3 regions of the Paenibacillus sp. 7516 genome follow, and region 1 is predicted to be linked to each of the others. Evidence: riboswitches for the same ligand, from Rfam matches in the RefSeq annotation. Region 1 holds a riboswitch; each other region holds the start of a gene.

Region 1 (3,282 bases):
CGCACTAAGTCCGCCTATAACAGCCTGCAAATGATTGGCCATCGGAACAGCATCATCCTTCTCCATATTGCAGAAGTCACAGGCCTTCACCTTAATAACGTCACCGATCGGCACCACGATGAAATTCGCTGCACGCAGTTCCTCTACCAGCTGATCCGGTTCAAAGGTCGGTACCCGCAAAATAATCTGATGCTCCGGCGTGTATTCCAGCTCGCCTTCTTCACTCGCGCATTGCGCCAGCAGCGCCATCTGGGCTGCTGTAAACTTCTTGTTGCCGACGCCAGGCGACACGCCAATCTCGAACAGCGGTGCCTTGCGTCCCGGCTCGGGTGCTTGCCGCTCAGCAGATGCCCCTGCCGTCTGCGGCGTCCCGGCTGGCACGCCTGACCCGGCTGCATCCAGCCAGCGGCTGGCCGCTTCGCCAGCGAGCTTACCGCCTGCCGCAAGCCGCGTCAGCGCCTCGGCAGCCAGTTCGGCTGCACCAGCATGCGGCACCGCCAAGGCAGCACGCGGTGCACCTTGCACCGCCGCAGGCCGCTCGGCTGCAAGCACTGCGGTACTGCCGCCCGCTGGCTGTGCAGCAGGCATGCCGGCGCCCTGCTGCCCTTGCGGCTCCATGCCTGTACTGGCGCTTGCGCCGCGCAGGGCTGTTTCCGCCGCTGGCTGTGCGGTCTGCGCATCGGGGACCGTGCCTGCTGCATCGGCGGCAGCGGCCGAACGGGCCTCCATCGCGCCGAGCGACCAAGGCTCAGCTTCCGTGCGGAGCCGCTCATGCGGTCTGAGCGGCTGTTCCGCGGTATTCAGCGTGTATTTCCGCTGATATCCGCGCGGTGTGACCATGAGTCCTTCGTACATCATGGTCGAGGAATTACCAATGATCACCGTCGTAAGCATGCCGATATCATGATTCAACATGTCTTCCAGCGTGGTCATCACGACATCCTGACGTTCACGGTAGGCACTTTTTACAAGCCCCACCGGTGTCTGGGGACTACGGTATCGCAGCAGCATCTCCTGCGTCTCCACGATCTGGCGTGTCCGGCGTCCACTGCGAGGGTTGTACAGAGCAATAACAAAATCAGCTGATGCTGCTGCTTCAACTCGGCGAATAATCGTCTCCCATGGCGTAAGGTGGTCACTCAGGCTGATCGTACATGCATCATGCATCACGGGTGCACCCAGCAAGGAAGCACAGGATTGAATGGCAGATACACCCGGAATAACTTCAACGCCAACGCCAGTTTCCGGCTTCCAGCCTTGCTCCATCAGCACCTCATACACCAGTCCGGCCATGCCATATACACCTGCATCGCCACTGGAGATTACTGCAACGATTTTACCCATCTCGGCCTGTCTGACCGCTTCCTGTGCCCGGCTTACTTCTTCGGTCATGCCTGTACGTACAATCTCCTGTCCGTCCAGAAGTGGACGAATCAGATCAACGTAAGTGTTATAACCAATGATGACCTCACTCTCCCGAAGTGCCTCCAATGCCCGTGTGGTGATATGCTCCATCGCTCCCGGGCCAAATCCGATAATCAGCAGCTTTCCTTGACTCTGCATTGCTTCTCCTCCTCCATCTCCCTGTTCACCCTTAACACGCCAATCACATCTATATCATCGCTACTTTAGCCGTTGTCTGTAACGAGCTCTTGATTATTGAGTTGCTCCGTGCAGCTCAACCTTCTTATCCCGGCTATTCCAAAACAGTGAAAAAGGACGGCTTGACCGACCTTCTTCTTCGCGGCATGTTCGATTAAATCCAGTTCCGGATCGACTGTAAAAAAACAAAAAAATCCCATCCTTATAACGGATGGGATACGCATGTACGTACACTCAAGAAGACAGTCCACGGCCCTATAGAGGATAGACCTGTGGCTGCATGGCCGCAAAGGGCCTGCCAGGCGAACCGGTTGTTCGCCCGTTTCCTGATTCTTCGTACACCACTCCTTTCCGCGAAGGGTTCGGTGACACATGCAAGGTAGGTCTCCTGGCTCTGGATCATCAGCTTCCTTTTCTGTCTTCCCCGAATGTACGAGTGACTTGGATGAAAAGGGCTTCCCCATTACAGTGGCGGGACCGCTCGGGATTTACACCCGATTCCCTGTTACCTCTTGCTCGACGCAAGAGCACCTTGCTTGTTTTCATGAATGATATTGCTTTCATCATAACACCGCTCAGGAAAAAATGTCCATGCTTATGATGTTTGTCCTTGATTCTATTTTCAGACAAAACGGAAAAAAGTTCTGATCCAGAACCGATCAGAACTTGAAATACGATGTCCATATACGAAACCCTCAATAACGATCTTACTGGATCCTTTAACAGACCTGCGTCCTGATCTGCTTATCAGGATTGATCTGCGTTTGCTGCAGCAATATATCGTCCCAGCTCAACGATGAGCGCTCCCATCTTTTCTTCCTCCGGAACAACTCGTGCTTCAATCCCTTCTTCACGCATGGCGTTCGCAGTCACTTTGCCGACAGATGCGGGAATGACACCGTCCCGGAAGGCCTGCTGCATCTGTTCCAGCTTGCCTTGGGAAGCCGCATACTTTGCCAAAAACCGTACTTGGGGACCGCTGGTGAATGCTACGGCATCAACCTCACGCTGCACAATTTCATTCAAAAGCAGTTCCAGTTCGGCCTCTTCCGGTGGTACATGACGATAAGGCAGAACCTGTCTTACCTCGGCCCCCTGTTCTTCCAGCCAGTTGACCAGCTTCGGCGCAGTCTCTCCATGAAGCTGGAGCATGACTTTCTTGCCGGCAAGATCATGTGGTGCGAATTCACGGATCAGCCCGTCCGTACTGCCGTCATCATCCCGGACCAGCGGTGCGAGCTTGCGCTTACGAAGTGAGTTCACCGTTTTGTATCCTCTTGCCGCAATTGAAGCTTCCGACAGAACATCCAGCAGTTGACCAGCTATGTCCATATCCTCTGCCATTTCAAATATGGCATCAAGTCCCATGCCTGTAGTTAATACCGCCCAGTCGGGCGGATCAGAGATCAAGGAGACGAGACCATTGCGTATGTTCCGATCGTCCAGGAATACCGTTCCCTGTGCTGGCCGCACGAGTGGAATGCCACCCATTTTCTCAACTAACAACGCCATCTCCTTGGATTTACGTGGTCCCGTCAGTGCTACACGTATACCTGCCAAATGTTGAGCCATTCATGTTTCCCCCCAGTTCGTTCGTCCGAACGTCATTCGTTTGACTACAGTATACAGGGTAGTTTCATGGAGGGAAACCTTGTTTCACGTCATTTAGTGTGTTCTTCT
Region 2 (3,282 bases), on a different contig from region 1:
CTGCTCATTACGGGTGCATGGTTCATGAGATTGAACGCAAAAGGCGCTGCACGCATGGTTCGCCGGGATGCCAGATTGCACCCCAGCCCGAACAGCGGATTCCCGGAGTCTGCCGTTGCGGGAGCGCTGGGTATCAGGCTTGGCGGGCATAACGTCTACCACGGTGTGGCTTCTTTTCGAGCCTATATGGGTGATCAGTCGCGGCTGATGGAAGCAGAGGATATCGTGCGGACCACGCGTTTGATGTTCTGGTCGGCGGGAGCTTTTGTGCTGTTATGCTGGCTGGTAACGTTCGGCATCTGGACAGCAGGAGGTGCGCTGTTATGGAAGTAGAATCCGGGAAGCGTGGAACAGGAACGCGGGAGATCGTGTTTATCCGTCATGGGACAACATCTTGGAATGTGGAAAAGAGATACCTCGGACATACCGATATCGGTCTCCTGTCGGATGCAGAGATGGAACTGGCGCCGCTTCGCAAGTCCATTCGCGGGATCACATGGGATGCGCTATATAGCAGCGATCTGCTGCGCTGCCGGCAGACGGTGGAACGAATTGCCCCGGTACAAGCAGGACAAGCAAAGTATGATCCGCGTCTGCGTGAGATTGATTTTGGGCAATGGGAAGGGATGACGTACAATGAGCTCAAGGACAATCCGCTCTACCGGGAATGGATTAATGCACCGCAGCATGTGACGCCACCGGGCGGCGAGCCTTGGCAGGCATTTGCTGCGAGGATTGACTCTTTCGTGAAGGAGTGCCTTGTGTCCGTTTCGCCAGAGGAACATTCGGAAGAAAATCATGTTCCGGCGATAGCCGTAGTTACCCATGGTGGTGTCATTCGGTATGCCATGTCACGTCTCATACCGGAACTGGGATTCTGGGATACACAGGTCATTCCGGGGCAAGCCATTAAGGTTCGGCTTGAAAAAAGCGGAAATAGCTGGATTTCAAGCAGGGTGTCTTTTCCGTGAATCGGGTTGTAAGGATGTGCAATATAACCTATAATCACAACAGAAGTGTGACTTCAGCATGAATACATATCTCGTTATGCGCTTAAGCGCTGAGGGATGGGACATGCTCACTTGAATGGTTACAATATCAGCGACCACGGGTCCCTTGTGCGAGCAAGAGCTCATCGAGCTTATGCAAACGATGAACGGCACAATGGGTGAAATAGGGAAGCCGGTGTGAATCCGGCACGGTCCCGCCACTGTAAATCAGGACGAGCAGTCCTGTAAGTCAGGTTACCTGCCCTGGACGTATAAACCGGTGTTCCTTCGAGGAAAGGACAGCGTTTCGGGCAATTCTATGTGCATGAACAGCGGGTACGCTGTAGATGTGCAGATCGCCATATGCGAGACGTCATCCCTGATCCTGACGTAAGGATCAGGGATTTTTTTGTTCATATAGGATGAACTGAAATATTCACACGTAACGAAGAGTGCAGAACCAATCTGAAGAAGCGTAGCGCTCGCCTAAAAGCTTTCTGAAAGAAAGCTGCATCGAAAGCAAAAGCTATCCCCGGATTTTCACGTTTATAAGAGAGAATCAAAAAAATCTGGGGATAACAGCGATCGGAAGATGGTACTGCAATCGTAGTGGCCAAGTGTGGTTTTCTAGGGTCATTTTATTTAGGAACACCAATTCAGGGGAAATGGTCAGGAGCACTACTTAAGAGAGAACATAGAGAAGGGGAGAATGAACAGAATGAACATCAAGAATTGGAAAGGCATGGCGTCCCTGCTGACAGCAGCGATGCTCACACTGGCTTTGGCCGGATGTGGAAACGCAACAACGAGCGAGGGAACAGGCACGTCTACGCAGCAGCCGGCACAGGAGCAATCCCAAGGCCAGGAGCAGACGGATCTCAAAACACAATATCCACTTACGGTAACGGATGCAACGGGTGAATCCTTCACGTTTGAGAAAGCGCCAGCCAAAATCGTATCCGTGTCTCCGGCAGAAACCGAGTCATTGTTCGCCCTTGGATTGGACGAGCAGATCGTAGGCGTATCCGACTATGACGATTATCCGGAAGCTGCAACAACCAAACCGAAAATGGGCGGTGTGACGAAGCCCAATGAAGAGTCAATTATCGCAGCTGAAGCAGACATCGTATTTACAGGGATCTCCATGAGCGAAGAAGCTGTGACGAAGCTGCGCGAGCTGGGTATCACCATTTTCAAAACGGATCCGAAATCGATAGATGATGTCATGAACAACATCGAAACATTCGGCAAAATTACGGATCATCAGGAGCAGGCACAGGAGCTTATTACGAAGATGAAACAGGATGTAGCGGACGTAACCGAAGCGGTTAAGGCTGTGAAGTCGGAAGATCAGAAAAAGGTATATGTTGAATTCTCCCCGGGCTGGACTGTGGGTAAAGGCGAATTCATGGATGAACTGATCACGGTAGCCGGTGGAATCAACGTTGCTTCCGACCTTGTGGGCTGGAATGAAATTAACGAAGAGAACATTATTGCTTCCAATCCGGATGTCATTCTGTACGCCAATGATGTAATTGATGAGAACTCCAAAACATTGGATCAGATCATCAAAGAGCGCAGCGGCTGGGATCAAATCACGGCGGTAAAAGACGATGCAGTCATTGGCCTGGATGCCAACCTGCTGAGCCGTCCGGGTCCACGTGTAACGGAAGGTTTGAAAGCTGTAGCCAAAGCGATCTATCCTGACCTGTTCCAATGAGTAAAAAGCTGGCAGTGTACGGAACAGCCGGAATTCTGCTGCTTGTGCTGACTGTGCTGATCTGTACGGGCATCGGTTCAGTGGCTCTGCCTGTCCGTGACATTGCAGGCATTCTGCTTCATCACATGCCATGGATCGGAGATTGGATCACGCCCGACTGGAGTACGGCAGCCGAGCAGATTATATGGAAGGTCAGGTTCCCGCGGGTGCTGCTTGCAGTACTCGTGGGTGCATCGCTGGCCATCGCCGGAGCGGGCTTTCAGGGGGTTCTTCGTAACCCGCTGGCAGATCCGTTTACGCTTGGCGTATCGTCTGGTGCATCGGTGGGGGCTGCTTTTCTAATTTTCTTCGGATTGCAATATGCACTGATCGGAATCTGGACCTTGCCGCTCGTTGCATTTCTTACGGGTGTGATCACATTATGGTTTGTGCTCGCCCTGGCTCGTGAAGGGCGCAAAATACCGACGCACAGCCTGATTCTGGCTGGTGTGGTGATGCAAAGTTTTCTGGGAGCGGTGGTCTCCTTCCTGTCGACCATGTCGAAACAGACGATTAACGAAATTATATACTGGA
Region 3 (3,282 bases), on a different contig from region 1:
AGTCCAGCCTCCCTGAATAATGGTGTACCCCAACTATAGGCCGATCCGGCTTATATAACTATGGTTCAACCTCTCTCATACATGGCATAATCCCATTTTTGGTCCCGCTTTCAGCTGATATTTAACCAATATACCTGTTATAATCTGAAGTAAGATAAATATTGATATGGAAGAAGGGAAGGAGTGAGAAGGTGAGCCCAATCGAGATGAACGTGGTGCCCATGGACTGGACACAGATGGAGCTGGTGCTGCTTTTTTTCGGCTGGGAGGATTGTGATCCGTCTCATTATTGGGGTCCGGGGGTACGAGATTCCTATGTGGTTCATTACATTCATGAGGGACGGGGAACCGTTCATATGGAAGATAAGGAGTACCATTTGACGCAGGGTCAGGGCTTCGCCATTCTGCCGGATACCATCATTCATTATGAGGCCGATGCGAAGGAGCCTTGGACATACTCCTGGTTCGGTTTTAAGGGCGTACATGCCAAGACTTTCATGCAGCGGGCTAACCTGAGTCCAGAATGCCCTGTATTTGAAGCCAAGGATCCAAAGGTAATGGATGGTTTGTATGCAGAGATGACTCAAGCCTCCTCGCGCAATGGTGGAGATGTATTCAGCCAGAGTCTGCTGTACCGATTAATTGCCGAACTGATCTCCTCCTCCCCTGATGAGCGTAAGCCGCAGAGGCCCCTTTCCACCAAGGATGAATACATCAGACAAGCGGTCCAGTTTATGGAGAACAGGTACAGCCAGAAGACGTCCATCCTTGATATTGCGCAGTCCGTGCGTTTGGATCGTACCTATCTGTCCGGTCTTTTTAAGGAGAAGTACGGGAAGTCGCTGCAGGCTTTTTTTCTTGAATACCGGATGAATCGCGCAGCAGAGCTGCTGCAGAGTTCAACGCTTTCGGTCAGTGAGGTTGCCCATTCTGTGGGGTATACGGATCCGTTGTTATTTTCCAAGATGTTCAAGCGTGTGACAGGGGTTTCCCCCAAAGGTTCGAGAGAGCAGCGGGAGTAGGCTGATGAGCTGTTTCAAATTTGAATAAATGCTTTGATCATTATCTGTGAGCCAGCTATACTGGTACAGAATGCATTTCAATTGAATATGTGGAACTGGGTGCTTTACCTTCGGGTAGAAGCTTAATAGGGAAGACCGGTGTAATGCCGGCGCGGTCCCGCCACTGTAACAGAGGAGTCATGCTGCGTTATGCCACTGGTTTAGACCGGGAAGGTGCTGCAATGACGAGGATTCTGGAGCCAGGAGACCTGCCTAGTTTAACAACACAGTAGTACCTACGGGAGATAGGAAGGTGTTTAGAGAGCATGATTTTTTCTGAAAATCTGTTTATTTAAGACGTCCTTATCCGGTACTAGCGGAGAGAGACGTCTTTTTTGATATGCATGGACAAGTCATGTACGGGGTTGGAGATTGGGGAGAGGATGTCAGACATGTGAGTAGATATATTGTGAAAAGATTCATTCAGCTGGCAGCCGTGTTATTCGGCATTTCGTTTCTGACGTTTCTGCTAACCTATCTGTCTCCGGGGGACCCGGCAAGGCTTATGCTCATGTCTACAGGGGTCACTCCGTCGGACGAATTGGTACAGCAGGTGCGTGTCCGGCTGGGACTGGATCAGCCGTTTTGGATACGCTACGGAACCTGGCTGGGACAGGTAATTACCGGAGATTTCGGAACGTCCTATAAATACGACAGGCCTGTGCTCGACATTCTGCTGTCCAGGCTTCCAGCCACGCTTCGGCTAACAGGAAGTGCCCTGCTGCTGGTCATTCTGATTGCGTTTCCACTGGGTGTTTTGTCGGCCGTCTACAGAAACAACGTGCTGGATTACGTCATACGCCTGTTTTCGTTTGCCGGGTTGTCCATGCCGAGCTTCTGGCTCGGGATGCTGCTCATGCTGGTGTTTGGCGTACAGCTCAAGCTGCTTCCCGTCATGGGGAGTTCGGGCTGGAACAGCCTGATATTGCCTGCATGCACACTGGCGTTACCTCTGATCGCCCAATATATCAGGCAGATCCGTACGGTGATTCTGGAAGAGATGTCCCAGAACTATGTAACGGGGGCCAGAGCCAGAGGCGTGAAGGAGAGAGTCATTATGATGCAGCATATTTTACCCAATATATTATTGCCCATCGTTACGCTCATGGGCATGTCTACAGGCGCCCTGCTCGGCGGGGCAGCCATTGTGGAAAGTTTGTTCGTATGGCCGGGTGTAGGGCAGATGGCGGTGGATGCCATCTTTACAAGGGACTATCCTCTGATTCAGGGCTATGTCATCTGGATGGCAACCATCTATGTATTGCTGAATCTGATCGTTGATCTCTGGACACATCTGCATGACCCGCGGATTCGACTGGACGTGGATGTCTAAAATGAGAGAATTTAAGCTTATTCTGACACAGCATCGCTGGTTCACGTTTCTATGTTCATTGACCCTCCTTTGGGTCATTCTCGCCATGATTGCGCCGCTGCTCGCACCGCATGATCCACTGGCAACGAATTTTGCCAAGGTACTGCAGCCAGCCAGTTCGGAATATCCGCTTGGAACCGACCAGCTTGGACGCTGCGTGTTATCCCGTCTCCTTTACGGGGCCAGGACGTCGCTTCTGCTTACATTTATGATGATCGGAATTGTGTTTGTGCTTGGTGTAGCCATTGGTGTTATCGCAGGTTTTGCTCGTGGCCTGACAGATATAGTGCTGATGCGGTTATCCGATACACTGATGGCCTTTCCAGGATTAATCTTCGCCATCGCAGTAGTGGGGATGCTGGGGCCTGGCCTGTTTAATACGGTAATTGCCCTGGCTGTTGTCTGGTGGGCGAAGTATGCACGACTGGCAAGAAGTCTGGTGATCTCGCTTCAGCAAAAGGAGTATGTCGCTGCGGCAGCCTTCAGCGGCGCGCGGAAGATTCAGATCATCACCAGAACCATCCTGCCCAACATGCTGTCTCCTCTCATCGTCATGGCGATGATGGATGTGGGCGGCATGATGTTATCCATCTCAGGCCTGTCATTTCTGGGGCTGGGTGCTCAACCTCCCGAACCGGAGTGGGGGGCGATGCTGAATGAAGGCAGACGATATTTGCAGACAGCTCCGTGGTTGTTGATTTATCCGGGACTTGCGATATTTTGCACGGTGATCATTTTTAATTTGCTGGGCGACAGTCTGAGGGATGTGCTGGATCCCAAGAAAAAGGCAGCTTAACAGGAGGAACGGGAATGAATTCGAGATATGGAAAAACGCTAACGCTTACCGTA

The links. Region 1 has a riboswitch for cobalamin ahead of cobJ (precorrin-3B C(17)-methyltransferase). Riboswitches for the same ligand answer to the same signal wherever they lie in the genome.
Region 2: another riboswitch for cobalamin. It lies ahead of CHI14_RS14515 (ABC transporter substrate-binding protein); the one in region 1 lies ahead of cobJ (precorrin-3B C(17)-methyltransferase).
Region 3: another riboswitch for cobalamin. It lies ahead of nikB (nickel ABC transporter permease); the one in region 1 lies ahead of cobJ (precorrin-3B C(17)-methyltransferase).

The regions. Positions count from the first base shown of each region.
Region 1 is NZ_NPBI01000024.1:398,742-402,023, reverse strand. Features, by position in the region: gene cobJ (precorrin-3B C(17)-methyltransferase) at 1-1,563, opposite strand, end outside; cobalamin riboswitch at 1,964-2,152, opposite strand; gene CHI14_RS21405 (uroporphyrinogen-III synthase) at 2,350-3,174, opposite strand.
Region 2 is NZ_NPBI01000013.1:65,638-68,919, forward strand. Features, by position in the region: gene cbiB (adenosylcobinamide-phosphate synthase CbiB) at 1-333, shown strand, start outside; gene CHI14_RS14510 (histidine phosphatase family protein) at 324-971, shown strand; cobalamin riboswitch at 1,093-1,269, shown strand; gene CHI14_RS14515 (ABC transporter substrate-binding protein) at 1,708-2,709, shown strand; gene CHI14_RS14520 (FecCD family ABC transporter permease) at 2,706-3,282, shown strand, end outside.
Region 3 is NZ_NPBI01000040.1:114,614-117,895, forward strand. Features, by position in the region: gene CHI14_RS27125 (AraC family transcriptional regulator) at 192-1,022, shown strand; cobalamin riboswitch at 1,103-1,292, shown strand; gene nikB (nickel ABC transporter permease) at 1,456-2,394, shown strand; gene nikC (nickel transporter permease) at 2,396-3,229, shown strand; gene CHI14_RS27140 (ABC transporter substrate-binding protein) at 3,244-3,282, shown strand, end outside.